4 regions of the Ureibacillus thermosphaericus genome follow, and region 2 is predicted to be linked to each of the others. Evidence: riboswitches for the same ligand, from Rfam matches in the RefSeq annotation. Region 2 holds a riboswitch; each other region holds the start of a gene.

Region 1 (7,534 bases), 1.4 Mb from region 2:
ATGGAGCAATACGTAAATTTGCTGACTTTACTGTAGACAGTGAGCATGGGGATTCTGATAAATGAAATAGTATTTGTATTATGGAATATTGAAACCCGAACCCTCTTATTAACGACATAAATTCAGGAGGTAGCATGGAAACAAACTTTATTTAAACTCTTATTTGTACTGCAATACAAATAGGAGTTTTTTTATTTATATAATTTGTCTTAAAAAAAAATAGCGATTGCTGCAGCATAAAATACTGCGAGCAATCCCTTACTACATTACAAACCCGCCGTCGACATAAAGAGTTTGTCCTGTCATAAAGCGGCTCCAGTCAGAGGCTAAAAACAGAACAGGACCAGCAATATCTTCTGGAGTGGCAATTCGCTTTAACGGCGTTTGAGCGATAATCAGCTCCTTTAGATTTTCCTTTGTTGTTCGGCTCGCATCTGTTGGATAAACTAGACCAGGGGCGACGCAATTGACGCGGATGCCAAAGGAGCCGACTTCGGCAGCCAAATTTCTACTATACCCCATAAGTGCGGTCTTGGCAGTATTGTATTCATGATACGGGACGATGGGGCGTTCAACTAAGTTCGTAATGATATTAATGATACTGCCCTGGCTTTGTTTTTTCATGATGGGGATGACTGCTTGGCAAATATAATGGGCTGAGCGTACTGCTCCATCAATTTGCCCCTGATAGTCTTCCCATTGCACTTCCCAAGCTAACTTGCGAGTTTCAGGATTAAACTGAAAAGATTTAAAGGCATTGTTAACGACTACATCAATTTTGCCTGCTTCTAACATAATCTCCTCAATCATTTGATTCACAGCCTCTTCAGATGTAACATCTCCTTGAATGGCATAACCGTCACCACCAAGCTGTATGCATTCAGCTGTCACTTTTTCAGCAAGCATTTTATTCTGCAAATAATTGACAATGACAAAAGCCCCTTCCTTTGCAAAAGCACGAGCAATTGCTGCACCAATGCCGCGGCTTGCTCCGGTAACTAGGACAACTTTACCCTCAAAGTTCATTGCTCTGCCTCCAAAAATTCCTCAGTCATGACTTGTGACATGTCCAATTGATTATTCACTAAACCTAACTGTTGATATGTGTCTGCTCCCTTTTGTAATACATCGGCATCAATAGCACCTAATACTTTTATCTCCGTATCTTCTGAAACTGAAGAAGCATTACGTAGCTTAATTATCTCTAAATTGATGTTTTCATCTTTTCCATCAATAGCAAATTCTTTCGCAAGTTTTGCAGCTTCTTCCGGATTTTCAAGCATCCATTGGGCGCTTTCTCTGTATGCGGCAACGAAACGCTTCAATTCCTCTTTTTTCTCTTCGTACGTTTTTTCTGTCACAACAAAGACATCACTTGGTATATTTAAATAATCTCTCACTTCAATTATATTTACATCGCCTAATCCTTTTTGTTTTGCAAGGTATAATCCGGTATCAGTTGCTGCAGTTGCATCCACTTGACCCTGTATTAGTGGGGCAAAATTTGATATGCCTGTTTCCACAATCTTGACATCATCCTCCGTCAAACCAACTTGGTGGAGAAGGATTAATAAGTTTTGTCGCGTTCCACTTGTTAGGCTGTAAACACCAATTGTTTTTCCTTTCAAATCTTCTGGCTTTTCAATACCGCTTTCTTTTAACGCCACAATATTGAACACGTTCTGTGGATAAATATTATAAATAACTTTTAATTTTTCTCCTTTGTCTAAAGCAAAATAAAGAGATCCAGGGTCAGTAAAGGCAATATCTGCTTTACCGGAAAGAATATTTTTAATAGCATCTCCACCACCAGCACCGGGAATCACCTTCAAATCAATGCCTTTTTCTTTGAAAAATCCTTTTTCATCATCGACTAATAGGTTGACAGATTCTGTAATAGGCTGGCTCCAGAGTGCAACTGTCAGCTGTGCAAATGATTCTTTTTCATTCGAGCCTTCCTCTTTTGAACCGCATGCTGTTAGAAGTAATAAAAGAAATGCGATGATTATATGTTTCAACTTCATATCTTTCATATCTCCTTCTTCAATCTTTTCATCCACATTTTTTCAAGCCAAGATACAGTTAAGTAAAGAATCATACCGAAAATTGTTAATAAAATTAATGTGGCAAACATAAGGGCGGTATCCATCATTGCTTGGGTTGCGATAATAAGCGCCCCTAGTCCTTCACTGCCGCCGATAAATTCTCCGACAACCGCCCCCACAATTGCAAGGACAACCGAAACACGAAGTCCAGCTAAAATGCCCAGCATACCAGAAGGAATTTTTAAGTGAATTAATGTTTGTAGCCGTGTTGCACCAAGCATTTTAAATAGTTCCTGCTTTTGTGTATCGCTTGACTGAATCGCTGTTACTGTATTTTCAAGCAATGGGAAAAAGCATACAAGTGCAGTAATAACAACTTTGGACGTCATGCCGAAGCCAAACCAAAGAATAAATAACGGAGCCAATGCCAGCTTGGGAACTGCTTGACTCACTATAATATAAGGAAAGAGAAGCTTACGTAAAAAGGCCACTTCTCCCATTAGAACTCCTACTGTAAATCCAGCTGCACCACCAAAAAAGAGACCAAGAATTACTTCAGCGGCAGTCCGTTGAATATGCTGTGTAAAATAGCCGTTTAAAAGTCCATCAACAAGGGTGAGTACTATTACAGAAGGAGCTGGTAATACAAGTTCGGAATAGGACTTGGATGATATTTCCCAAATAACTAGTAAAAAAATGAATAATAAGAATGAATAAACGGATGTTTTTTTCATAAGCGTTCACCATTCATTACTTGACGTAACGTGAAACATAGTTCGTTAAAATAAGTCTCGTATCTCATTTCCATTCTACGTGGGCGTTCAAGCATGATTGGGGTTTGATAGACAATTTCTCCATGTGCCATGACAGCAACTTTATCGGATAAATATACTGCTTCCTCAATATCATGGGTAATAAAGAGCACAGTAATATTATGCATATTGCACATTTTTAAAAGATCATCTTGCAGTTCTTCTCTTGTAATGGCATCTAATGCTGCAAAAGGCTCGTCCAAAAATAATAAAGAAGGCTTTTGCATTAAGGCTCGTGCAAGAGCGACCCGGCTTTGTTGTCCACCGGAAAGCTGTAAAGGATAACAATCTCGATAAGAGGCTAAGCCAACAAGCTCTAAGTATTCCATTGCCTGCTCCATATCCTCACTTCTGATTTTCCGTTTCAATTTAATAGGGAGAAGCACATTTTCAATAACTGTTTTCCATTCCAATAGAGTTGGAGTTTGAAAGACAAAACTACAATTAGGTAAAGGTTTGATTACTTCCGTTCCTTGCAGGCGAATGCTTCCATTCTCAGATGAAAGCAGGCCAGCAGCAAGCTTTAATAAGGTCGTTTTTCCGCAGCCGCTTTTTCCAAGCAGACAATGAAACTCTCCTTTATTGATTTCCCAGCTAATCCCACGTAAAATTTGATTTTTTCCTTGTTCATAACTGTATGTTACATCCTCCATTACCAAAAAACTCATATTAAAAACCTCCTAATCAACATAAGGAGCAAATTGTTCACTATCCACTATTGCCGATGATTCGATGTCTACCATTTGAATTAAATCCAGTAGATTGAACCGTCCATCATGATGCCAACCTGCTTCAGGGGAAGTCATTTTTCCTAGTGCTGTGATTCGTGTTACGCCAACGTTAGCCAACAACTCTGCCCAGTGGAAAAGTTCTTTAGGGGTTGCGGCCATTCCAATCGTTTGAAGAAATGAGCGGTATGGCTTGATGTATGGCAGAATGTCTTCTAATTTTTCAAAAGAAATAACCCGAATTACTCGATTCAACGGACTTGCCGTAAAAACTTTTTCCTCTTCTTCATAAACGACCGTCCATTGATGTGTGGAAGTTCCAAGCACTTCTTTTCCTGTTGCTGTAAAAGTGCTCATTTCTTCCTTTTGCCGCCATGAAGCAAGAGCAACTGATTCTTCCATGGAAAGCTTACGCCTTGGATAACGCTTTTCGAAGTTTTCTAGCTCCCCCGCAATCAAGCGGGCAAATTCCACTGGCGATACTTTTCCGCCTTTTTGCACATAAAATAAGTGCGGTGAGTAACAACCTTGCTGATCGTAACGAATGACATCAAGTGCGGCTTGATGAGCAATTCGCCATGCTTTGTGCGCATCTAAGGCAGATTTTGAAATGATGCCGAAGCTTACTTTATGACCAAAAGGTAAAAAGCGAGTAGTAATGGGAACTTGTTTTTTTAAAGCTTGCAGCGTTTCGTTGTTACCGTATCCGATAACGAGATTCGACTTTTCAAATATCATCTTCTCTCGCTTTTCATCGCCGCCTTTCCACCACACAACTGCAAAGCAATTGGCAAGACTCGGCTCGGCCTCTGCTAAGGCTTTTGCAAACCAGCCGGCAAAAAGAGGTTCAGAACTTGAAACTTTTCCGATATTTCCTGCTTTTACTAGCAGACCAGATACGAAACTCCAAATAGGCAGTGCTGGAACATTCCCTGCCCATACATGGGTGATGAGTTCTGGTCCAATTGCTTTTGAAAAACCACCTTTTGCGCGCGGCTGAAAATGATCTAATAATAATGGATTTCCTAAATCTTCTACTAGGAAACGCTGGAGTTCGTGCTTGCGAAATGTTTTTAAAAAAGATGTAAGACCAAGGCGAATTACCTCCTCATCATAGCCGGTGACAATCGGAAGCAACTTTTCCGCCTGCTGTCGATAAGATGAACTGCGGTCCAAAAATTGTTCCGTTACATAACCGATGATGTCCACTACTGTTGATACCGACAGTGATTTTAAGATTTCCGCACTTTCTCTTTTCACCGTGTCAATGACCCTCTGCATTTGCTCTAATGTAAGGAGAGGCAGTTCCACTTCTAAATCCTGAAACTTCAGGATTTTCTTATCAAATTTCGATTCTCCGATATTTGGAATATACCCAGCCGTTATTCTCATTGTGCTGTTCCTTTCGCCATTTGAATAAATTCTTCTACCGCTAGCGAGCATCCCCTTGCCTCGGCCCCTTGAACTCTACCGAACAGATAAAATCCTTCATCAACCGCCATTCCTACATCTTCAGTAGCAACCGCCAATACGGAATTGAAGTTGGCTAAATCATAATGAACTAAAACGCCACGTTCTCCTTCTGCAACCTCTTCACCTGTTAATGGATTGATGACTCTCGTACGAATCCAACTAGGTCCTGTCTTCACAGATGGAACGACCTCATTGCCATTATCATAAAATTGTGTACTTAACTCCGTAATCCCGTACATATTGATGCAATTGATTCTTTCCACACCGAAATATCTTTCAAGCAACTGATAAAATTCATTTAAATCCAATTCCTTGGATTTATTTTTATAACCACCAGTATCAAGAATTTTGCTCCCCCTAGGCAGATTAAACGTTTTTCCTAAACGCTCCAATTCCTCAAACAAATGAACAAAACTAAAGCTTGCTCCGAGTAACGCATATGGTTCGCCTGTTTTTTCGGCATGTTCCAGCTCACTGATGATTTTTTCCATATGTAAGCCGTTCTCTTTTAATAAATAGCAGCTGTCCTCTGTGCCAAACTCTTTCATGACTAGGGCTAAATAATGGGCTAAGGATGAGTGCGGCATTTCCTCTTCAGTTGGAAACAAAATTCCCATGCGAATGCGATCTGTTTCTTTCATAAACCGTTCTTTAAAGTTGATGATCATGGAAAGTTCCCTGATTTCGAGAGTGGAATGATAGTGTTTGCCTTGTTTTCCTTGGGTTGTTCCGCTTGTCATAAAGACTCTGACTGCTGCCTCTGGATTTGTACATGTCAATGGAACCTCTTTAAAGGCATTCATCGGCACATAAGGAATGTCTCGCCAATTTTTCACAAGCCGCGGTGTCTTTCCTTTTTGGCGGCAAAATGTTTGATAGGGGAGATTATGTTTGTATTGATAATTAAAAATATGTAAAGCCAAGCTATTAAACTCTTCTTCTGAAGCTTGATTCTTTTTGATAAATTGAGAAAGTTCCTCTATGATTTCTCGTTGCTGAGTCATCGGTTTTCACCCTTTCCGCAAAATAAAATGCACTCTGCCTAAGCAAAGTGCATAATTCGACTTACTACACTCCCTGCGCTGGCATTACCCAAATCAGGTTCAAACGGTCAACGACGGATTAGTCGTACTCTCAGCCTGCTTCCGCAAGCCCCCGGTTAATATATTCAATTTCAATATAAAGTCTACTTATTCTTATGAAAGATTGCAAATTCTTTTGAATTATCACCCTAAAATTATGTAGATATTCAATTATTTTTTGTTGCAAATGCAACAAAGTTTGATTAAAATGAATTAAAAATATTGCATTTGCAATAAAAATGAAGGAGTTCATTATGAAAGAAGTTCTTCGTGAAATTGGGATGATAGCACGAGCACTAGATTCAATCAGTAATATCGAGTTTAAAGAATATGACTTAACAAAAGGTCAGTATTTGTACCTTGTACGAATATGTGAGAACCCGGGAATTATTCAAGAAAAGTTGGCTGAAATGATCAAAGTGGATCGGACAACTGCATCACGCGCCATAAAAAAACTAGAAATGAACGGATTTGTTGAAAAGCGAGAGGATCCACAAAATAAAAAAATTAAGAAACTCTATGCGACCGAGAAAGGCAATAATGTTTATCCGTTTTTAATAAGAGAACATGATCATTCTAACGCTGTAGCTTTACAAGGATTATCTGAAGCAGAAGTGGAAACATTATTCAATCTTTTAGAGCGGGTAAGAAAAAATGTTGAAAAAGATTGGGAATACGTTAAGAAGGGAAACAAACGAAATTATTGATATGAGGAGAGATGTTCACTATGACAATTAAAATAAAAACATGTACCCTTGAAGATTTGCACACATTACAAGAAGTGGGCATTGAAACGTTTTATTACACATTTAAAGATCAAAATTCACCTGAAAATATGAAAGTATATTTAGAAAAGGCATTTAATATAAAACAATTAGAGAAAGAGCTATCCAATATTCATTCACAATTTTTCTTTGTCTATTACCAAAATGAATTGGCGGGTTACTTAAAAGTCAATAGTGATGATGCTCAGACGGAAAAAATGGGCGATGAATTCCTTGAAATTGAAAGAATTTATATTCGAGAGAAATTTCAGAAGCATGGACTTGGAAAAGCCTTGCTAAATAAAGCGATTGAAGTTGCAAAGGAATGGAATAAAAAGAAAATTTGGCTTGGGGTTTGGGAAAAGAACGAAAATGCAATTGGTTTTTATAAGAAAATGGGATTTGTTCAAAAAGAATCTCATTCCTTTTATATGGGGGATGAAGAGCAGACTGACTTGATTATGATCAAAACATTGGAAGGTTGATTAGCATGTATATACTGAAATATTGGCATATAAATTTCATTTCTTATGATTCTATATTTCATGATTCAGTTAATAAACTTTCGCATTCGTCAAACAAATCATATTTATCATTAGGTTCGAACACATAGACTGTCCCCAATAGTTC
Region 2 (7,534 bases):
TTGTAAAATTGAAGATGAAACATCCGATTATTTAACTGTTCAATTAACAGCTGATATTGATAAACGTATAATGAATCGTCCTTTTTATTGGCAATTTATTGAAAGTACAAAAGGAGAGCCAAACCCATTAAAAGTAACCTTTATTACGAAACAAAAAGAGAATTTAAACATTCGTGGTGAATATATTCATTATGGGTCGATGCGAATGCATCAAATTTTTCAAGCCACGAAAGACTTAGGCTGTTTTGTTCAAATGTATGAGAATATTGAGGGAGCAAGTTTATTTCCATGGATTGGTGCAAATTTTAAAGTTTCTTATCATACAGACCAAACAAAGGAATTGCTCTTTTCTTTAGGAATTAACTTAATTCATGGCAGCGTCAAAAGTGACTTCCAAGATATATTATGTGCGTTGCAGTTAACGGATGAATTGCCAAAAAACGCATATTGCCTACCTTATATTGTTTCTCCAATGAGGGCGATTGAACGTTTGGAAACAGCAATTGAAAATTATATTGCAAATGATGATTTATCTTGGGCGGATGAGGCAAAAAAACGATGGAAAAGGGAACAAGAAATATTAGATCATTTTTATGAAGATGTAGAAAACAAACCAGAAATTTATGAAATAGAGAAAAAAGCGTTAGAAGAGCGATTTCAACCTCGAATTAAAATTGAAATCGTTAGCGGGGGACTGTTTTACTTAAAATAAATGAAATCATTCTAATTTTCGTAGTACTAACCAAAGCTATGGTAAGTACTACTATTTTTTTGCGGCTTGGACTCTCCGCTCCCCACTCATGCAAGTATGTATTTTTAATCAAGCTCTATTAAGTTTATAAACAAGGGAATGGTGCTATATAGCATGACCGAAGTATAAATCAATCATCTATTTGGTTAAGTTAAATAAAAAATGGAAAAATGGGTGGGGAATATTGATGAAGTTAAACTATTATATTGTGATTTTTTTGCTATCATTGTGCCTTGGTGTAGTTGGTTATCTATCTTATCAAAAATCAACTATTGAACAATCACCAGGAGAAAATGACTATACATTCAAAGAAGTTTCTTATACTGATGAAGAAAAAAAGATTTCAAAAGAATTAGAAGTTCATGCTTGTGAAAAAGGAACAATGCAATCACCTATACAAATTGAATACAAGAATGTTCTTCTTGAAGATGCCCCAAAAATCAACATACATTATGAAAAGGAACCTGTTGTACTAATAAAACAAAGAAATCAGTTTAAAGTATATTCGAAATCGAATACAAGTTTTATTTCGGTTGATAATGAACAATACAAATTTCATTCCTTCCATTTCCATTTACCAAGTGAACATCAAATCGAAAATCAAAACTATGATATGGAATTACATCTCGTACACGAAAATGAAAAAGGCGACCATGCTGTAATAGCGGTATTTATAAAATCTGGAGAAGAAAACGAAGCAATTAAAGAAATATGGAAGTTTATACAAGATGAAAATATGAATGAAAAAGAAATGGATTCATTCAATTTATTACAATTAATTCCTGAAGTAAGGGAAGGGTATTACTATTCCGGTTCTTTGACGACACCTCCTTGTAAAGAAGGGGTTGACTGGATTGTATTTGAAGAGCCAATCGAATTTTCAATTGAACAAATTACAATGTTTAGAGATGTTTTCGGTCATACGAATCGACCTATACAACCAACGAATGACAGGAAAATTTTTAAAATAACTATCAATTAAATATCCTAAAGATATTTCCTCAAACCATGTGAACGATTGACATTGAAAAGCACTTTATAAATATGTTGAATATTTTATGGTTCAATACAGCAAAGTTGTAGAACAATTTGTTTCTCATCTACTTTCTGAGCATTCATGTTTTAATCAGCTGTAGTAATAAAGTGAGGGAGTGATTCTACAGGTTGATTATTTTGAATTTTTTAAATGGTTAAAGAAAAAGGGGCGGTATCGCTCCTTTTTGTGTTAATTAAGCTCATAAATCGTTTTATGATTACTGTTTTAAAAATGCCTCACGTTATTGAATATTTTTGTTATTAAAGGAAAAAAATAACTAAAAAAGTGGTAATTTCCTTCATCCAGTTGCATAGTGAGGTGAATTGAATGATTATTAATATGTTAACTGTAATATTTGTCTTGATTTGTTGTATTGTAAGTTTTCTCCTTATGGTTTTCACAAAAAAAACTTTGTTGTTTCGATATATTCCAATAGTTATCATCACAGTTAGCTTCATCTTTATAACGATTAAATACTTCTTCTATTCATATTACTTGATAGTCACAAAATTATTTGATGGTGTAATCCTTGTTCTTTTCCTTACATTATGGTTCTTCATTATGATTGAACATGTCATTCTCGATTTCATTGAAGATTATTCAAACATCCGCTCATCTTTTCGTATCATGTATAATCGAATTAAGCGATTGAAGTTTCGTTATGTTCGATTACATTTCATAAAAAAAATTAAAAACCAAAGCCTACATTAGTGCACATATCGAATTGTTGAAGTAAACAGGAACAGGGAGGTTATATTCATGAAAATAACCATTGAATGGACGTATCATCATAAAGGATTGGAAACAACTTTTCGATCAGATGAAATGCCGCCAGTTCAAGCCCTATTGATTGCAGAAGAATTAAAGAAAACCGGAAAAGTAAAACATATGACCTTTATTGATCAATATGACAGTACATGGTCTGTTAAAGAAATAAAAAAATATTTAAAGGAAATCGAAACTGAGCCATCCAATGTGACAGTGTATTTTGATGGTGGTTATGATTTAGAAAGTCAAAAAGCCGGTTTAGGATTTGCCATATATTTTGAACAAAACGGAAAATCTTATCGAACTAGAAAAAATTTAATGCAACTTGGCTTAAAATCTAATAATGAAGCGGAATATGCGGCTTTATACGGAAGTATTCTAGAGTTAGAAATGATAGGCGTTCATCATCAAACTGTTCGATTCATTGGTGATTCACAGGTTGTTATTAATCAAATGAGTGGAGAATGGCCTATTTATGAAAAAGAATTAACAAATTGGGCGAATAAAATTGATGAAAAATTAAATCAACTAGGAATCAAATCTGAATTTAAATTAGTTTCGCGAAAAGGGAATGAAGAAGTCGATCGATTAGCAACTCAAGCATTGAATAATACCATAATTGAAGGAAAAATAGAGTTAGATTAATCGAGAAAAACTTGTGACATTCAATCTAGAATTTAAGTGATTTAGCTGTTTTATCTAGCAATCTTTTTAAATTCTATTAAATTATTTGAAAAAATAAAATGAAAATGTGTTATAATTTTCATAACAACAAAAAAATTATTAAATTTTGCAGGGGTGGCCTAAGTGCCTGAGAAGGTGATATCACCTAACCCTTAGAACCTGATGCAGCTAGTACTGCCGTAGGGAGCAAAATACCTTATCGTATGAATTTTATTATGATTATGTGTATTGTTGCTCTCCAAACTTGGAGAGTTTTTTTATTTCATATGATAATTGCAGGGGTGGCCAAGTGCCTGAGAAGGTGATATCACCTAACCCTTAGAACCTGATGCAGTTAGCACTGCCGTAGGGAGCAATGAAAGATTGTGTTCTATTTTCAAAGCTCTTTTGCGCCGTGCAAAGGAGCTTTTTTCTTTACATAAATTTTTACAATTATAGGAGGATATATATGAGCTTAATCAAAATAAGAAAAAAAAATCCATTAATTCATTGTATTACAAATACCGTTGTAACGAATTTTACTGCAAATGGTTTGCTTGCAATTGGAGCTTCACCAGTTATGTCAGATGAGCCATTGGATGTAGAAGACATGGTCGCTATTGCAAACGGATTATTAATTAATATTGGTACATTAAATAAAAATTCAGTAGAAGCAATGATATTAGCTGGCAAAAAAGCAAATGAACTAAACATTCCTGTCGTGCTTGATCCTGTCGGGGCGGGGGCTACAACATATCGTAAAGAAATTACAAAAAATTTATTAAAAGAGATTAAATTTGATTTAATCCGATGTAATGCTGGAGAATTAGCAGCAATTGCGGGAATTAATTGGCAAGCAAAAGGAGTTGATAGTGGAGAAGGAGAAATGGATATTACCCTTGTTGCTAAGGAAACTGCTCAAAAGTATGGTGCAATTGTCGCTGTATCTGGAAAAGAAGATTTCGTGACTGACGGTATAGAACACTATCCAGTTAGTGGTGGCCATGAGTTAATGACTCAAGTTACAGGAACAGGTTGTTTATTAAGTGCTATTTGTGCTGCAGCATTAACGTTGGATGGAGGAAAACTTGAAAATATTCGAAATGTATTAGCTGACTATAAAAAAGTCGCTGAAAATGCTTCGAAAGAAAAATACCTTGGTTCCTTCCAAGTTGAAATATTAAATGGATTACATCAAATTTCAAGAGGTGAATAACTGTGAATATTGTCTTGACAATTGCTGGTTCAGATAGCGGCGGGGGAGCTGGCATTCAAGCGGATTTAAAAACATTTCAGGAGCTAAATGTTTTTGGTACATCTGTCATTACCGCATTGACTGCTCAAAATACATTAGGCGTAGAAGGTATTTATCCTGCAACGTCTGAATTTGTGGAACAACAATTGAATACAGTTTTACAAGATTTTGAAGTGAAAGCATTAAAAACAGGTATGTTATTTTCTGCAGATATTATTAAAACGATTGCAAAAAATTTAATAGATAAAAATATTCAAATAGTCGTTGATCCAGTGATGATTGCAAAAGGTGGGCAAGCGTTATTGCAAGAAGAGGCCGTACAAGCGATGAAAAATGAATTATTGCCAATAGCAACCGTATTAACGCCTAATATTCCAGAAGCTGAGACAATCACAGGTATGAAAATTGAAACAGCAGATGACATTCAACAAGCAGCAGCAAAGATTTTGCAACTTGGTGTTAATTGTGTAGTAATGAAAGGCGGACATTTGGAAGGTCCATCTGCTGTTGATACGGTCTTTTTTCAAGACGGCTCTTTCTTTCAATTAAAATCAAAACGAATTGATACGAAACATACCCATGGAACAGGGTGTACTTTTTCTGCAGCTATTACAGCAAATTTAGGTAAGGGGCTTTCGTTAAAAGAGTCCGTTATCGAAGCGAAAAAATTTGTTCAAATGGCAATTGAAAATCCACTAAATATCGGACGTGGACATGGCCCAACAAATCACTTTGCTCACCGTTTTGGTGCTAAAGTAGAGGTGGAAATTGTTGAATAGAACGGATTTAGCTGTTTACTTCATAATGGGTACGGAAAATTGTAATAATGAGTCCCCGCTATCAGTGCTAGAAGATGCTTTAAAAGCAGGTATTACGATTTTTCAACTAAGGGAAAAAGGAAATGAACCGTTAATGGGAAAAGAATTAGAACAATTTGCAAGAGCATGTCGATCCCTTTGTAAGCAATATGGAGTTCCTTTTATTGTGAATGATGATGTGGATCTTGCATTAAAAATCGACGCAGATGGCATTCACGTTGGTCAAGATGATACACCGATAGAAGAAATTCGCGAAAAGTTTCAACACAAAATAATTGGTGTTTCCGTTCATAATAAAGAAGAAATGGTGAAAGCTGTCGAAGGAGGGGCAGATTATGTAGGGATTGGTCCAATTTTCGAGACGAAATCGAAGCCTGATGCCAAAAAGCCAGCTGGGGTTGATTTTTTAAAGGACGCAAGGAAAATGTATCCGAATTTCCCAATTGTCGGAATTGGAGGGATTACTCCATTCAATGCACATATGGTATTAGAAGCAGGAGCTGACGGAGTAGCAGTCATTTCCGCTATATGCAATAGCAATAATCGCAGTCAGACAGTCCAGCAATTTAAGGGAAAGTAACATCATAACAATAAGTAATTCTATCGTAACTTTTCTCAAAATAGAATAACAAAATTTAAAAATAAACTGAAAAAAAGGAATTTACATAATAATATAATTCGTTTATAATAGTAAACGTATTTGAATATGGAGCAAAACATGGTGGAGTCTGTCAACAAGGCTACCACCATGTCTTTTTTTTGCATCCATCTATTATTACAACAAGGGGGTAACTATTGTGGATGTATTTGAATTTATTTTACAAATTGTACTCGTGTTGCTCGTTGCGAAAATAGCTGGTCAAATCAGCATTCGCCTAGGACAACCATCCGTATTAGGCAAAATCATTGCGGGTATCGTTCTTGGGCCGGCTGTTCTTGGATGGATAGAACAAACGGAATTAATTCATGTGTTCAGTGAAATCGGAGTATTATTATTAATGTTCCTTGCTGGACTTGAAACAGACTTAGAAAGCTTAAATAAAAATGCCAAAGCAGCAACTCTAGTGGCAGTTTTAGGGGTCATTATGCCGATTTTAATGGGATGGGGAGCTGCACCAATATTTGGAATTCCAACTTCTGAAGGGGTCTTTTTAGGATTATTACTCGCAGCAACGAGCGTAAGTATTTCCGTTCAAACATTGCGGGAAATTGGATGGTTAAATAGTAGAGAAGGAGCTACATTACTTGGAGCAGCGGTTCTCGATGATGTAATTGTAGTAATTCTCATTGCTGTTGCAATTGGATTTTTTGTGGGCTCGGATACAAATATCGCATGGGTAATTGCTCAACAAATTATCTTCTTTATTGTCATTTACTTTGTTGGAAAATATCTTGTGCCGAAGTTTATGCATCTCTTTGAAGGATTTAAAATTACTGAACCGATTGTTACTGCGGGGTTAATATTATTGTTTGCCTTCGCTTATTTTGCTGATTTCCTTGGGGTATCAGGCATTATCGGTACATATTTCATGGGGGTTGCTATTAGTAGAACAAAATATGCAAAAGAAGTTGAACACGGTGTTTCACCAATTGCATATGGCATCTTTGTACCGTTCTTCTTTATTAACATTGGTTTACCAATGAGCTTTGATGGAATTGGAGATCAAATTGTATTTATTATTGTATTTTCTATTATTGCCGTGCTTTCAAAATTTATCGGTTGCGGTCTTGGAGCAAAAGTTTGTGGCTTTGGTTGGAAATCCTCCGCAGGTATAGGAGCAGGTATGATTTCCCGAGGAGAAGTTGCATTAATCTTAGCTTCCATTGGACTAACTGGCGGCATATTATCTCAAGAGTTTTATGGCGCAATGATTGTAGTCATCATTATTACGACTTTAGTAACTCCACCATTATTAAAGCTAATCTTCGGTAAACGGGAAGAAGCGCAACAAGCATAATAAATAATTAAAATAAAAAGGGGGCATATCAAAGTCATTTTGAGACGCCTCCTTTGCGGCTATCGCTTTCGCCGCAGATAAATTGCGACGAGGCGGCGCGTTTGATGTGACCACCGTAGGAGCAAAGTTTTTAAGAGAATATTACTATAAGAAGTAAGGCTGTTCAGAAAGTGTTCGACTCTGAACAGCCCCTTTTATTATTATATTTTAAATCTGCTTACAGTTTTTGATAATTCTTTGCTTAATTTGTTTAGTTCTTCTGAAGCTTCAGCAACAGAATGTATT
Region 3 (7,534 bases), 1.1 Mb from region 2:
ACAATTAGTTCATTTTCGTAAGGAAATCGAACGTCAGTATCATGAAAAACATGAACAATACACGCAGAATAGTACGATTTTAGAACAACAAAAAAAATTAATACCAGAAGAGATTAAAGACCTTTCCCAATTACAAGTTGCACTTCAACAAGCAATCAGCAATAAGCAACAATTAAAACAATCTTGGGAAACAGCCCAAAAGCAGTATCAGGAAGCTAACAAACAAGTTGTAATGAATGAAGAGGCATTTAAACAAATAACTGAACAAGTGAAACATATTCAAGTAAAATGTCAACAATCAAAGGAAAATTTCCATTCAGCTCTTCTACAAGCAAGGTTTACATCGACGGAAGATTTTCTACTTGCTAGACGTCCAGAACAGGAAATTGAAGCTTTACAAATGCAATATGATAATTATTCAAAGGAGCTTCATTCTTTACAAGTGCAAGTGAAAGAGGAAGCAGAAAAATTAAAAGATAAAGAAAAGGTCGATTTAACAGAAGCTGAAAAAGAATTGGAAGCGTTGCAGTTTAATTATGAAAAAGCGTTAGATGAATTAAACTATTCGAAAGCCTGTGAAAAACATTGCATCGACTTTGCAGAGAAGCTTGAAAGACTTGCCAATAATATATTTCAAATGGAAGAAAAATCGAATCAAATCATAGATTTATATAATTTACTTCGTGGACACAACAGCAAAAAAATTTCCTTTGAACGCTATGTACAAATGGGGTATTTAGAGCTCATTACAGAAGCAAGCAATCTTCGCTTGAAAAATTTATCGAACGGTCAATATTATTTGCAAGTTTCTGACCGATTGGAGTCCTACGGTAGGCAAAGTGGATTAGGATTAGATGTATATGATGCATACACTGGACAAGCAAGAGATGTAAAAACTTTATCTGGCGGAGAGAAATTTAATGCTTCGTTAAGTTTAGCACTAGGAATGGCGGATGTGATTCAAAGCTTCCAAGGAAATGTTCAAATCGAAACAATGTTTATTGATGAAGGTTTTGGCTCCCTTGATGAAGAATCGTTGATGAAAGCAATTGATACGCTCATTGAACTACAAAAATCCGGCCGAATGATAGGGGTTATTTCTCATGTGGAGGAATTAAAATCGGCAATGCCTGCTATATTACAAGTAGAAAAATTAAAAGAGGGCTATAGTAAAACATCCATTATATTAAAGTAAATAATGAGGTTGCAATCTTCATATAATTTGATAAAATGACATTATTCCCAATAGAATATAAGATTTGTACCACAAGGGGTGCTGATGAAGTCAGCTGAGAGTGTGCCGGATGCACTAACCCTTAGAACCTGTAAGTTAGTACTTGCGTAGGGATGTGGATAGAAACCGAAACAAAGACGTCTCGGCTCTGTCCGGACGTTTTTTATTTTGTAGTTTTCTATCCTTCTCTCAAGTTCTATAAACGAAGAGAAAGGAGATAATTGAATGAGAAACCAAAAATTATTATGGATGGTTGAAATTGCGATTTTTGCTGCAATTGGTTATGTGTTAGACCAATTGAAATTTTCTATTTGGGCGCAGGGTGGATCCGTTAGTTTAGTTATGCTGCCTATTATTTTAATCGCTATTCGTTGGGGACTATCTGCAGGACTTATGACTGGATTGATTGTAGGATTATTGAACATGACAATTAATCCTTATATTGTCCATTGGGCTCAAGCATTGCTTGATTATGTTTTTGCATTTACTTTCGTAGGATTTGCGGCAATTGTTCGTAAACAAGTGTTAGATGGAGTATCAGAAAATCGTAAAAATAAAATTGCATTATTTGTTATCATCGGAACAATTATTGGCGGTTTGTTGCGCTTTATTTGTCATACACTTGCAGGAGCTATTTTCTTCAAAGAATATGCAGGCGATCAAAATGCCTGGATTTATTCTATCGGGTATAATGGTTCATATATGGTTCCGGCTATTATTTTAACTGCAGTTGCAGCGGTGCTCATCTTTACTGCAAGCCCAAGATTGATAAAAAAAGAAAATTGATTACAATTCTGAATTAAAATAAAAAGCGAATTGGGAGACAATATTGTTTTCCTAATTCGCTTTTTTATGGATAAATTTTTATACGTTTATCTAATTTTACCTACAATCCATTTCCCAAAAGGTAAATACGAAATGCATTTTGAAATGGTAATGGCAACGATTACCGTTGATATCATCATTGCTAAAATTGCTAGATAACCATTGTTGAAAAATGATACAAAGTACTTTGCGGTTAATGATAGTATGTTCCAATGAATTAAATAAATTATAAATGCATACTTACTAATAATTCGAATAATTTTAAAAGATGGAATCAGTTGTCCATAGGCTAAGATCATGCTTGTTATTCCAACGACAAAAGGAATCAAATCCATCCTTCTAGAATGTATTTCAACCATACCGAATTTATAGCCATACCAAATATAAAGAGCTGATAGTGCCGTGAAAATTACAGTGAAAATGCGATATTTTTTCAATAGTGGCTGAATTTTTTCATAATTTGCACCGATTATGAATGCGATTACAAAATAAACGAACCAAGCTGTTCCATACAATTTTTCATACTTCATATTTTCTTGAAAGAATGGATATGGTAAATCAAAAATTCGATGCTGCAGAAAATACAACAATGCACATAAAGGTAACACGACAAAAGATGGCCATTGAAATTTAATCATTAGCCAAAAAAATAGATACAATTGAAGAATAACTAAAACAAACCAACCTACAAATTCACCTAGAACGATATTGTTATAAAAGGTTTGCCAAATTAGACCATTTTGGTAGTTATATTCAATGACAAGGGCATCAATAAAAGCCCAAAATATATATGGAAGTAAAATGAATTGAAGCCGTTTTGACCAAAACGATTGTGGGATTCCATCTTTATATTTTGCTGCAAGAATGATGATGGATAGTAAAATAAATGTCGGTGTAGCATAACATAGAAGTATTCGGATATAATGAACCACTACTGAATTTTCAGAAAGACCTGATTCTAGGTTATAAAAAGTAGTTGAATGTAATAGTAAAATTGATAAACATGCAATAACTCTTAATAAATCCCACTCTTTAATTCGCAATGATAAAACTCCTAATGTTTATAATGTTTGATTATAACATGATTAAAATACCTTTGGAGGTCTAAATAAAATTTTCATTATATATTCTATCATTTCTTGAGTAAAATCATATATCATATTGTGTAGTACATTCCTAAATTTAAATTTGGATTTCCGAAAAACTTTATAGAGTATGTTATATTATAAAAAGAAATTGTATAGAAGAAAGGAACTTTTACATGATTGTAAAAACACAAGAAGAATTTGAAGCGTTAAAAAAAATTGGGCGCATTTGCGCGGAAATTCGGGATGCGATGAAAGCGGCGACTAAACCAGGCATCACAACGAAAGAGTTGGATGAGATTGCCGGCCGCATGTTTGCTGAAGCAGGAGCAATTTCTGGCCCAAAAGGTGAATATGATTTCCCGGGATATACATGTATTAGCGTCAATCACGAAGTTGCACACGGTATTCCAGGCAATAAAGTCATTCGAGAAGGTGACTTAGTCAATATTGATGTTTCAGGATCATTAGATGGTTATTTTGCCGATACAGGCATTTCTTTTGTTGTAGGAGAAGGGTATGAAGACAAAGAAAAACTTTGCCGTGTTGCTAAGTCTGCCTTCGAACGAGCAATGACAAAAGTGAAAGCAGGCTCTAAATTAAATCAAATTGGGAAAGCCGTTGAACGAGAAGCAAAAGATCATGGATTAAAAGTCATTATGAATTTAACGGGGCATGGAGTAGGGCGTTCTTTGCATGAAGACCCACAACACATATTAAATTACTATGATGCATGGGATGGAACTATTTTGAAAGAAGGGATGGTTCTTGCGGTTGAGCCATTCATTTCTGAAAAGGCAGATCATATAATTGAAGCTGGGGATGGATGGACATTTATTACACCTGACAAATCACTCGTTGCACAAGTTGAACATACAATTGTTGTGACAAAAGATAAGCCAATAATTATCACGCAAATTAATGAATAATCATTCGCTTTTATTTCATAAAAAACAATCATGAATTTTCATTCACAACCCTGGCATGAAAATGGATATTTCTTTCCCATAATGTAGATAACACAAACAGTTAACAATACGTAGGCTTTTATGGTGGATGATACCCTGAATAAAAAACTGTTTGAGTGGATTTGGTGAACAACCCATTGTTAGCTCATTCATTTGGAATGATGACTACGTACAGAAAAATGCTTATATTTCAAATTCACTCGCTGTTTGTGAATCTACTTTATGGGAGGGATTATATTGGATGTACTGATGACACGTTGTGCAGGATTAGATGTACATGCTGAAACAATTGTTGCTTGTGTCATGATTGGCGAACAGGACGATGAATTATTCATTGAAACAGAAACTTTCCCCACTTTAACAAAGGATCTCTTTCGTTTACTAAAGTGGTTGGAAAACCATGGCATTACGCACATTGCGATGGAGAGTACTGGAGTTTATTGGAAACCTGTTTATAACATTTTGGAGGATTACTTTGATATTACATTAGCGAATGCTCAAAGAATCAAGAATGTCCCTGGAAGAAAAACAGATGTTTCGGATGCAGAGTGGATTGCGAAGTTATTGCGTTATGGACTGATTGAAAAAAGTTTTGTTCCACCAGAAGATATACGAAGCCTTCGTGATTTAACTCGGCTTCGTAAAAAATGGATTGGCCATTTGACTTCAGAAAAAAATAGGATTCTGAAAGTATTAGAATGCTCAAATGTTAAACTAAATTCAGTTATTTCAGATGTGTTTGGTGTTTCTGGAAGAAAACTTCTATCCAAATTAATTCAAAATGGATATGTTGATTCCATTGATGTAGAAAATAGTATTCACGGAAGAATGAAGCACAAAAAACAAATGATTACAGACTCTTTATTCGGTACTTTAAACGATCATCAAATCTTTCTAATCAAACAATCTTGGCAACACATCGTTTATTTAGAATCATTAATCAGCCAAATCGAGGAAAGAATAGATGAAATTCTGAAGAATTATAAAGAAGAAGTGGAGTTATTACTAACGATTCCGGGTATTAAAAAGGATTCCGCAGCAATTATTATTGCAGAGATTGGGGTGAACATGGAACAATTTCCTACCTCTCAACACTTAGCGTCTTGGGCCGGAGTTGCTCCAGGAAATCATGAAAGTGCAGGAAAACGAAAGTCAACTAAAACGACTAAAGGGAATCCTCATATCAAAACTGTACTGTGCGAAGTAGCATGGGCAATCTCTAGAAGTAGGAATCGTTGGTTAGCTGCTAAATATTGGTCGATTGCTGCAAGAAGAGGAAAGAAAAAAGCACTCGTTGCCATATCGCATCGAATGCTTCGAATCATTTACTCCATGCTAATTAATAAGGAGCCTTATAAAGAACCTTTAATTAATTAGTATAACCAAAGAAGAATAAGTTTAAACAAAGTTACCTTCCATTAGGTAGCTCTGCTTTCTTATTGTCTTTTTTAGGTTATTTATATATTACCCTCAATAGATTGAAGCTATTCATGGGCTAAGTGGAATTAAATTATTTTCACAGAAAAATCCTGAACGTTTAATGACGTACAGGATTTTTTTTCATAAATAATACTCCAACAATTAATACACCACTTAAAAATAGGGATGAAGTTGTAACTAACAGTTCATCAAATCCGTTTGAAATTGCAATTCCTATAAAAGACCAAACAAACACAAGTGGATATGCGGTGTCATAATGATGATAACGTAAATGCAATGCAACTAATGTGGCAAATGTTAATATAATTACCACCCATAAAGCATTACTCAAGCCGAACCCGTGCCATTCTTTATACAATAGTAAATAACAGGTATTGATAATAAAAATAAAAGTAATCCAGCCGAAATAAATAGCAATAGGAATTCTTTTTTTCAAATGTTCTCCTTGCATCGGATATGTAAGATATAGTGCGAATAAGGACAGTAGTTGGATTCCAACGCATATAAAGGAGTAGAATAATGCTTCCTTATTCCATAAGTATATCGAAAGTATTTGGAAGATCATCACGAGCAAAAAGAAAATTGTCTGAATAGGCGAAATAAAGGTTTCAGAGTTACGCTCCTTTGAATAATTAATTGCCCAAATAAATAAAAGAATAAAAAGAAAGAACCAAAATATATATACATAGGTAGAAGGCGATATTAGAAGTGGTAGGCGATTGATAATTGCTATAGTGGATTTTCCTTCGATTGGTAGCCAAAAAGAATATAAGGTATAGATGGTCGCTGCTATAAGGCTACAAAAAATGACGATCATTCGACCCATGTTTCGCACTCCTTTCCATAAAATTATAAACGTTTATTTCAACAACTTAAAGTGAGGAATTAAATTTTTCACTTTTATATATGACAAATATAGCAAGAGGAAAATATTCGAATAGTACTTTGGAAAACAATAGATTAAATGAATAGAGAGAACGAAATGCGGATGAAAACTAAACAAGCACAGCTTTTAACGTGCATATAATATTGTACAATCGAGTAGGTAAATAATGGAGTTTACGGTTCTGCAAGAACAAAAACAATCTAGTAAAGTTTGGGTTTCTTTAGCATGTTTATAACCTACTAACTAAATGCTAGTAGAATTATAAAATATGGAAGAAAGGCATTAGGTAAGTACAATGGTGAAGAAGCTATTACAAATATTTAAAAAGAAGGGTGATCATGTGATTCGAATCGAAAGCGACAGGTTGCATTTACGTACCTTTGTAGAAACAGATGCAAAAAAATTAGCGGAATTGTTACAGCGAAATAAATATTTTTGGGCAACTTATGAGCCATTACATGATGCGGAATATTATACAGAAGAGGCACAGTTTCGAAAAATTTTAGAAGGATTGCATCTTCAGCGTACAAATCGCGAATATTCCTTTGGGATATTTACAAAAGATGAGGAACAATTAATTGGCCATATTTCCTTATATGCGATTAAAAGGTTGCCATATAGCAGTGCATTTATTGGTTACTCCATCGACGAACGATTTACGGGACAAGGTATTGCAACAGAAGCAGTGAATGAAGTTGTGCAATTTGCTTTTAATGTAGTGAATTTACATAGAATCGAAGCATATGTATCACCCAAAAATATAGCTTCTGTGAAGGTTTTAGAAAAGGCAAATTTTAAACGAGAAGGTCTATTAAGGGAATTATTGTATATTAACGGATCTTGGGAAGATCATTATATGTATGCCCTTTTACAAAGCGATTATTTTCGTAATCAACGTTAACCGTTCGCTTCTTAACTAAAATCCTAAAATTAGCGATTTTAGTTAGGAGCGAATTTTTTATATTGCATGTGTGGGAAATCGTGTATCTTGTGTGAGGGAAGTCAAGCTCGAGCGGGAAATGTTCGAACATGTGCGGGAAATCGTCTGTCTTGTGCGGATGGAACCATGCTCGAGCGGGAAATGTTCGAGCATGTG
Region 4 (7,534 bases), 1.6 Mb from region 2:
GCAGTGATTACGACAGCAAAAGAACATGACCGAAATCAACTCGAAGTCCTAGTGGATGATAAAGAAGCCATGTATGTGTTTGACCGCGGTTATGTGGACTATGAACGTTTTGATCGGATGACAGATGATGGCTATTTCTTCGTTTCAAGACTGAAGAAAAACGCAGTCATTCGTGAAGTCTATACATTTTCACTTCCTGATGATTGTCACGTTCTATCCGATAAAATGGTCTACATTGGTACCACACAAAATCGTACTGAAAATGTCTTTCGTCTACTAGAAGTTATGGACACAAAAGGGAACTTACTTCGTTTCATCACCAACCGATTTGATTTAAAACCAGAAGAGATAAGTGATATTTACCGATCTCGCTGGGCTATTGAACTCTTTTTCAAATGGCTCAAGCAACACGTAGAAATTAAGCACTTTTATGGAATGAGTGAAACAGCTATTCAAAATCAAATTTTCTTAGCCCTTATCACGTATTGCTTACATGTTCTCATTCAATTGGAGATGAAAAGTAAGAAATCTCTACTTCGAATTACTCGTTGGTTAAAGAGAGCTCTGTGGAAACCAGCTTATGTTTGGTTGCGAAAATTTGATGGGCGAGCCAGTCCATAATCTCCCTTTTGTCGTTGTCGCTCTGGTTTAACTGTATATATTTACCAAATGGGCAGTGCCACCTTTCTTTAGGTTTTGTCTTTTTGGCACAAATTCACAAAAATTAATTAACAGAAAATTCTAACTATATTTATGCAATGCTAATGGAATAAAATAACAAAATTTATATTCATTTTAACTTATTGAAAATTTTATGAGTTCATGCAATAATGATTGTAATTTAATAATGCATTATAAATCACTAGGGGTGCTAATTCATTTTAGCTGAGAGAGGCATTGCCTCAACCCTTTGAACCTGCACTAGGTAATGCTAGCGAAGGGAAGTGGTTGTTGGGACTCGTATTGTCTATTATTATATCTTTTTGCATTTCGGGTTTTAAGCCACTTCAATTTGAAGTGGCTTTTTTTAATGGTGAATTGAAAGGGAGGGAGAAATGATGAAATTTACTGACCGACTCTTTGAAAAGTATTGGTCAACTTGGAGAAAAAACCATGAACATCCGTTTGTGAAAGAGTTAGGTGCAGGCACATTGGACCCTGACAAATTCCGTTTTTATATGATTCAAGACTATTTATACTTAATCGATTATTCCAAATTGTTTGCTTTAGGTGCGGTGAAAGCGCCAAATCTTGAAGTGATGACGGTGTTTGCCAACCTGCTTTATTACACAATGAATGGAGAAATGGCGTTGCACAGAAAATATGCGAGTCGTTTTGGCATAACGGAAAAAGAGCTGGAAGAGGCAAAACCGTCTCCGGTAACGCTTGCATATACGCACTATATGTTAGCTGTTGCACAAAATGGTTCTATCGCTGAACTTGCAGCTGCTCATTTAGCTTGTGCATGGAGCTACTGGGAAATTGGATGTGAACTTGCTGAAATCGAGGGTGCTAAAGAACACGGATTATATGGAGACTGGGTAAAAATGTACAGTTCCGAAGAGTTTGGCCAATCAGCGCAATGGAATCTCGATTTGCTTAATCAATTGGCAGAAGGAAAACCGGAATCTGAACTTTTACGACTAGAAGAAATCTTCTTAAATACAACACGATTTGAATACATGTTTTGGGACATGGCATACAACAGGCAAATGTGGCCGACTGATGAAAAAGTCAATGCATGAAAGGAAGTCAATGTATTGGAACTGCATGCCATAACTGATGGAAAAAAATCAATTAAAGAGCTGAAAGAGATTATTACATCCATTGCCGATGTTGTTGATTACATTCATATACGCGAGAAAAGTAAAGTGCCCGCAGAAATCGTTGCGCTAGTAGAAGAACTTATTTATGCAGGGGTGGAGAAAGAAAGGCTTGTTATTAACGACAGGCTTGATATAGCCCTACTTACGGGTATACGGAACGTACATCTTCCAGCAAACAGTCTTCCGGCAGCAAAAGTAAAAACGGCGTACCCATATATGAGAGTTGGGGTTAGTGTGCATTCCGTTGAGGAAGCAAAAACTGCTGAAGAAGCGAGGGCAGATTATTGTCTTTTCGGTCATGTATTTGAAACGGACAGCAAAAAAGGATTGGCAGGTAGAGGAACGAATGCCCTAGGTAAAATCGTTGAACAATTGCAGATTCCCGTGATAGCGATTGGTGGAATTACGCCAGACAACGTTGAACAAGTGCTGGAGAAAAAAGTGCATGGCATTGCGGTGATGTCTACCATTTTCTCATCGAGTCAACCAAAGGAAGCCGCAATCCATTTAAAAAATATTGTTCAAAAAGGGGGATGAAGTTGCATCTTTACATTAATGGCCGAAAAACAGAAGTGCAAAGTAGTATTCAAAGTGTTGAAGATTTGTTGAAGTTTTATAAATTACAAGATCGCATAGTCGTGGTTGAACAGAATGGCGAAATTGTATTGAAAGAACAGTACAGCAAGCAGCAAGTGAATGATGGCGACAAAATTGAAATTGTTCATTTTGTTGGAGGGGGATAAACATGTTAAAAATTGCAGATAAAGTTTTTCAATCAAGATTGTTGTTAGGTACAGGGAAATTTCCGAATTTTGAGATTCAAAAGGAAGCGGTAGAAGCATCTGGCACAGAGATTTTAACTTTTGCGGTCAGAAGAATGAATATTTATGAACCATCCCAACCGAACTTTTTAGAAATGTTGGATCTTTCCAAATACACGCTTTTACCGAATACGGCAGGAGCCAAAACAGCGGAAGAAGCAGTGAGAATTGCGAAACTCGCAAAAGCTTCAGGGTTATGTGACATGGTGAAAGTCGAAGTAATTGGGGATGATAAAACGCTTCTCCCTGATCCTATTGAAACATTAAGAGCATCAGAAATGTTATTAGAAGAAGGATTTATTGTCCTTCCTTACACTTCTGATGACGTAGTGTTAGCGAAGAAGCTGGAGGAATTGGGAGTTCATGCTATCATGCCAGGAGCTTCTCCTATTGGTTCTGGGCAGGGTATTATCAATCCATTAAATCTTTCACTAATCATTGAACAGGCAAATATTCCTGTCATTGTCGATGCAGGAATTGGTTCCCCAGCAGATTGTGCGATTGCAATGGAGTTAGGTGCAGATGGCATTTTATTAAATTCAGCGGTGTCAGGTGCAAAAGATCCAGTTAAAATGGCAAAAGCAATGAAACTCGCTATTGAAGCTGGAAGACTTGGATATGAAGCAGGAAGAATTCCGAAAAAGCGCTATGCTGTTGCCTCCAGTCCAACAGAAGGGATTCTTTCATAATGGAGCGATATTCGCGACAAATTTTGTTTTCTCCGATTGGTGAGGAGGGACAGAAAAAATTACTGAAAAGCCATGTACTCATTGTAGGTGCAGGGGCACTAGGTTGCGCGAATGCTGAGATGTTAGCTCGAGCTGGCATCGGTAAAATCACTATCATTGACCGGGATTACGTCGACTGGACAAATCTCGGTCGTCAACAACTTTATACGGAAGAAGATGCAAAAAATAAAATTCCGAAAGCTGTTGCTGCACAAAAACATCTACAAACAATCAATTCAACCATTCAAATTGAAGGGATTGTTGGGGATTTTTCAATTGAATTAGAAGAGATGGTAAAAGATTTGGACCTCATCATTGATGGAACAGATAATTTTGAAACGAGATTTTTCATCAATGATGTTGCCATGAAACACGGCATACCATGGATTCACGGTGCGGTTGTAAGAAGTTATGGTATGAGTGTTTCGATCGTGCCAAAACAAACACCGTGTTATAATTGTTTGCTTCAAGTGATTCCATCCGATGGTATGACTTGTGATACCGTTGGAGTCATTAGTCCAGCGGTGCAAATCGTTGCATCTTATCAAACAGCGGAAAGCCTGAAATACTTAGTGAGTGGAAAGGTGTCTAAACAACTAGTTTCCTTTGATGTTTGGAAAAGGGAGCATTCAATTATTGACGTTTCTTCTTTAAAAAGAGAGGATTGTCCTTCATGTGGGAATAATCCCACACATCCTTACTTAACATTAGAAACAGGTTTGAAAACAGCAGTGTTGTGTGGCAGAAATACGGTGCAAATCAGACCGCACCAAAAACAACAAATTTCATTGGATCATATCTCAAAAAGACTCCAACCGCTTGTTCAAAACTTAAAAGCGAATCCTTACTTAATTTCTTTCCAAGCAGAAGATGTTCAAATCGTTCTCTTTCAAGATGGCCGGGCATTAATTCATGGAACGAAAGAAGAAGAAAAGGCTAAAAGAATTTATCATCGCTATGTGGGAGCATAAAAGTGCTGAAAGTTGCTTGCCATTGGGAAAAACACGGACACCTGTTAACTATGAGCGAAGTAGAAGTAGTATCAAAATATATTATTATAGAGGAAAGCGGGGAAGGTTCTCCGCTTATTTTTTTCAATAAATTAAAAAGCCCTCCTAATCGGAGAGCTCTTTTACAAACATTGTTAAGGTAATGTTTGTAGTGCAAGCCGCCTTGCCGTAATATTATAGAAAGTTTTAAAACCACGACTCCACCAAGTGGGTGTTCGCAGAAGATTTCCTGTATATCGTCATTCACCGTAGTGTGACGCTCGCCATTCCACCTTCGATCTAAAACTCCCTTTTTCAGTTCAAAGGTTAAAACTTAATATTCAACGTACAACGCAGCTTTAATGTAATAGTAATTGAATATGTAGCCTCGTGCAAGTAAGTATCTTTTAATAAAAAAGTCAAATATTTAATATAAAAAAGTAACGGATATTAGAGATAGAATTGGATGCAAAATAAAAGCCTCACTATAGCAGAATCCTTACTCTTGAGGCTTTATTTTGTTCAATATTTCATTTGTTAAATCGGCGATATTAATTTGCGTATCTTCTTTCATGACATCCTTTAAAATTTCATTTCGGAAATAATTGACACTTACTTTTAAAGGCATTTGAAGAAGATTTGTTAATGCTTGTTGATACATAATAATAAATTCTTTATCCGTATTACCTCGCTTCAGTTCAGCGAATGATTCATAAAATTGATCAAGCTTATCCGCAAATTCAAGAAGTCTGCCTTCTAACGTACCATCTTTTCCCTCTTTCATTCGCTCGAAGAAAACTTCTTGAAATTCAGGTGGAATCTCTTCTTTGATGAATTTTTCCATCATTTTTTCTTCCACGTGAGCAAGCATTTGTTTTAACTCTTCGCTTGCATGTTTTACCGGTGTTTTAATGTCACCAATAAATACTTCTGCAAAGTCGTGGTTGATTGTTTTTTCGTAAAGGGATTTCCAATTGACTTTTGCCCCATTCATTTCTTCAAGCGTTCCGAAAAACAATGCGTATTGAGCTACTTTCCAAGAATGGGCAGCAACATTGTGTTCTTCAAATTTAAAGCGCCCTGGAGCTCGAAAAATACGTTCTAAATCATTTAAACTAGTAAAAAATTTATGGATACCGATTGTAAACACTCCTAACAACCATGATTATGAAAAACCTGTGTGTTAATCATACATCAAAGTTTATCCAATGAGAGGCGATAATTAAACATTTAACATAAAAGTAAAATAGTTTAATAAAATGCTAAAATGATTTGTCATTGAATTTATAAATTAAGTATTTGAAATACATGTTATAGTAGATGTAGGTATTATAGATTGGATGTGAAAGAAATTGATGCATACTATTTTTTTATTCATTCATATTTTAAGCGCAATCATTTCAATAGGTCCGTTAGTTACATTGATTCCTTTAACAAAGAAAATGGAAGCTGCGGATGAGATAGAAATGATTGGATTTGTACAGTCTTTTCGAATAGCCATTACTGTTGTCAAGCATGCTGGTCATGTTCTTGTACTTTCTGGTGCGATTCTTATTATCGTTAGTGGATGGAAATGGACTGATTCATGGATTGTTTTAACGATAGCCATAATGTTAATATCCATTGTTTTCTTAGCAAGTGCTTTCAAGCCCACATTAAAAACCTTTGGGACGAGTCATTATAAGAAAGAAGAATTTATCGAGAAATTACGAAAAGCAACATGGAAATATATCATATTATTGCTGATTATGTTATGGTTGATGGTTGATAAACCAATGCTATGGTGAGTCATCTTATGTTGTTAGAAAGGTTGTAATATTATTCATATGATAAATGGTTCGAAATGCTACTTTTGTTTTTTTAAAGATACTAAGGTGTTTGTAAATAAAATACGAAGGGCCTGACCAAAGTGCAAACTTTTGGTTAGGCACAAATTCTTATGATAAATAATTTATTTGCTCCTAAAGTGGTCACATCAAACACGCCTCTTCGCCGCAATTTATTTGAGATGAAAGGGTCATCGTTAATAGAAAATTGGCGCTTTAAATGACTTTTTAGGCGCCAATTTTTCCATTATATTGACACGTCAATAACATTTCCTTTATACGGATGGTTTATTTGATGCTGTGCTTGATTTGATTTTTCCAACATCTCAATGACACCGGATGACCCTAAATTTAAGGATTTGTCTAAAATGCTTAATTGTAGAGTATGTTGGAGTGAGGCTAGCTGACTAGACATAATTGAATTGATATCCACGGAAATCCCTCCTTTCCATTAATATCGGAAAGTTTTTCGCCATTCCCATCTTTTTTGAATATTTATCCACTCCTTTGTCGAAACTTTTTTCGAGGGAGGGATGAGCATGAAAAACATCTTATTAAACAGTTTACCACTTAGCATACTACTTTTAGGCGGTTGCAGTTTTTTTGGAGCTGCGAATGAAGAGAATAACGAAATAATTCCCACGAATACAAGAGAAGCTTTGACTGCAACAGCAACCATGATTGATACAGAGGGTAATGAAATGGGGATAGTTGAATTGACCGAGTCATCAGAAGGTGTGAGAATCCATGTAAAATTGGAAAATGTACCGGAAGGAGAGCATGGTTTCCACATTCATGAAGTAGGAAAGTGTGAAAAACCGACTTTTGAATCTGCAGGAGCGCATTTCAATCCTAAAGGAAAAGAACATGGTTTTGACAATCCGAAGGGCTTCCATGCAGGAGACTTACCGAACATATCACCAGATGAAAATGGCTCTGTCGATATAGAATTTATTGCAAAAAATATTACCTTAGAAAAAGGAAAGGAAAATTCCTTATTTGATGAAGACGGAAGCTCTGTTATTTTACATGAAGCTCCTGACGATTATAAAACGGATCCATCCGGAAATTCTGGTTCGCGAATTGCTTGTGGTGTAGTAGAGTCAAATTAACCAAAAAATCAGGATGTTTGCTCATTTTTAAGCGACATCCTAAATTTTTTTATTATTATATTTATTTTGTTAAATATAATAAATCAGATATTAGAAAATTTAAAAAAAGGTTGTATTATAACACTTTTGCAATACTGTACCCAATTTTTTTATATAAAAATTTCTATTATAGTAAAATGATTATCTGCTTAATACGCTATTATTCTATAAAAATATTTGACATAAGTAATTT

What was found. A riboswitch is a leader RNA that binds a small molecule or an ion and turns the genes downstream of it on or off. The one in region 2 is predicted to bind thiamine pyrophosphate.
Region 1: it holds a riboswitch for thiamine pyrophosphate, as region 2 does, so the genes downstream of both, UtA1_RS04210 (LuxE/PaaK family acyltransferase) here and thiM (hydroxyethylthiazole kinase) in region 2, are expected to answer to the same signal.
Region 3: it holds a riboswitch for thiamine pyrophosphate, as region 2 does, so the genes downstream of both, thiT (energy-coupled thiamine transporter ThiT) here and thiM (hydroxyethylthiazole kinase) in region 2, are expected to answer to the same signal.
Region 4: it holds a riboswitch for thiamine pyrophosphate, as region 2 does, so the genes downstream of both, tenA (thiaminase II) here and thiM (hydroxyethylthiazole kinase) in region 2, are expected to answer to the same signal.

The regions. Positions count from the first base shown of each region.
Region 1 is NZ_AP018335.1:864,845-872,378, forward strand. Features, by position in the region: gene UtA1_RS04180 (hypothetical protein) at 1-65, shown strand, start outside; gene UtA1_RS04185 (SDR family oxidoreductase) at 262-1,026, opposite strand; gene UtA1_RS04190 (ABC transporter substrate-binding protein) at 1,023-2,024, opposite strand; gene UtA1_RS04195 (ABC transporter permease) at 2,030-2,779, opposite strand; gene UtA1_RS04200 (ABC transporter ATP-binding protein) at 2,776-3,525, opposite strand; gene UtA1_RS04205 (acyl-CoA reductase) at 3,538-4,977, opposite strand; gene UtA1_RS04210 (LuxE/PaaK family acyltransferase) at 4,974-6,062, opposite strand; TPP riboswitch at 6,116-6,227, opposite strand; gene UtA1_RS04215 (MarR family winged helix-turn-helix transcriptional regulator) at 6,395-6,847, shown strand; gene UtA1_RS04220 (GNAT family N-acetyltransferase) at 6,868-7,389, shown strand.
Region 2 is NZ_AP018335.1:2,289,590-2,297,123, forward strand. Features, by position in the region: gene UtA1_RS11025 (YqhG family protein) at 1-712, shown strand, start outside; gene UtA1_RS11030 (carbonic anhydrase) at 939-1,733, shown strand; gene UtA1_RS11035 (reverse transcriptase-like protein) at 2,547-3,200, shown strand; TPP riboswitch at 3,340-3,442, shown strand; TPP riboswitch at 3,507-3,608, shown strand; gene thiM (hydroxyethylthiazole kinase) at 3,688-4,434, shown strand; gene thiD (bifunctional hydroxymethylpyrimidine kinase/phosphomethylpyrimidine kinase) at 4,437-5,252, shown strand; gene thiE (thiamine phosphate synthase) at 5,245-5,871, shown strand; gene UtA1_RS11055 (cation:proton antiporter) at 6,089-7,249, shown strand; gene UtA1_RS11060 (methyl-accepting chemotaxis protein) at 7,450-7,534, opposite strand, start outside.
Region 3 is NZ_AP018335.1:3,427,745-3,435,278, reverse strand. Features, by position in the region: gene UtA1_RS16615 (AAA family ATPase) at 1-1,195, shown strand, start outside; TPP riboswitch at 1,260-1,365, shown strand; gene thiT (energy-coupled thiamine transporter ThiT) at 1,460-2,020, shown strand; gene UtA1_RS16605 (acyltransferase family protein) at 2,107-3,102, opposite strand; gene map (type I methionyl aminopeptidase) at 3,321-4,073, shown strand; gene UtA1_RS16595 (IS110 family RNA-guided transposase) at 4,350-5,489, shown strand; gene UtA1_RS16590 (hypothetical protein) at 5,650-5,988, opposite strand; gene UtA1_RS16585 (GNAT family N-acetyltransferase) at 6,779-7,339, shown strand.
Region 4 is NZ_AP018335.1:382,360-389,893, reverse strand. Features, by position in the region: gene UtA1_RS01860 (IS4 family transposase) at 1-621, shown strand, start outside; TPP riboswitch at 855-960, shown strand; gene tenA (thiaminase II) at 1,059-1,745, shown strand; gene tenI (thiazole tautomerase TenI) at 1,761-2,363, shown strand; gene thiS (sulfur carrier protein ThiS) at 2,366-2,569, shown strand; gene UtA1_RS01840 (thiazole synthase) at 2,572-3,336, shown strand; gene UtA1_RS01835 (ThiF family adenylyltransferase) at 3,333-4,346, shown strand; RNA gene ssrS (6S RNA) at 4,537-4,727, opposite strand; gene UtA1_RS01825 (YfbR-like 5'-deoxynucleotidase) at 4,864-5,505, opposite strand; gene UtA1_RS01820 (hypothetical protein) at 5,720-6,151, shown strand; gene UtA1_RS01810 (superoxide dismutase family protein) at 6,730-7,302, shown strand.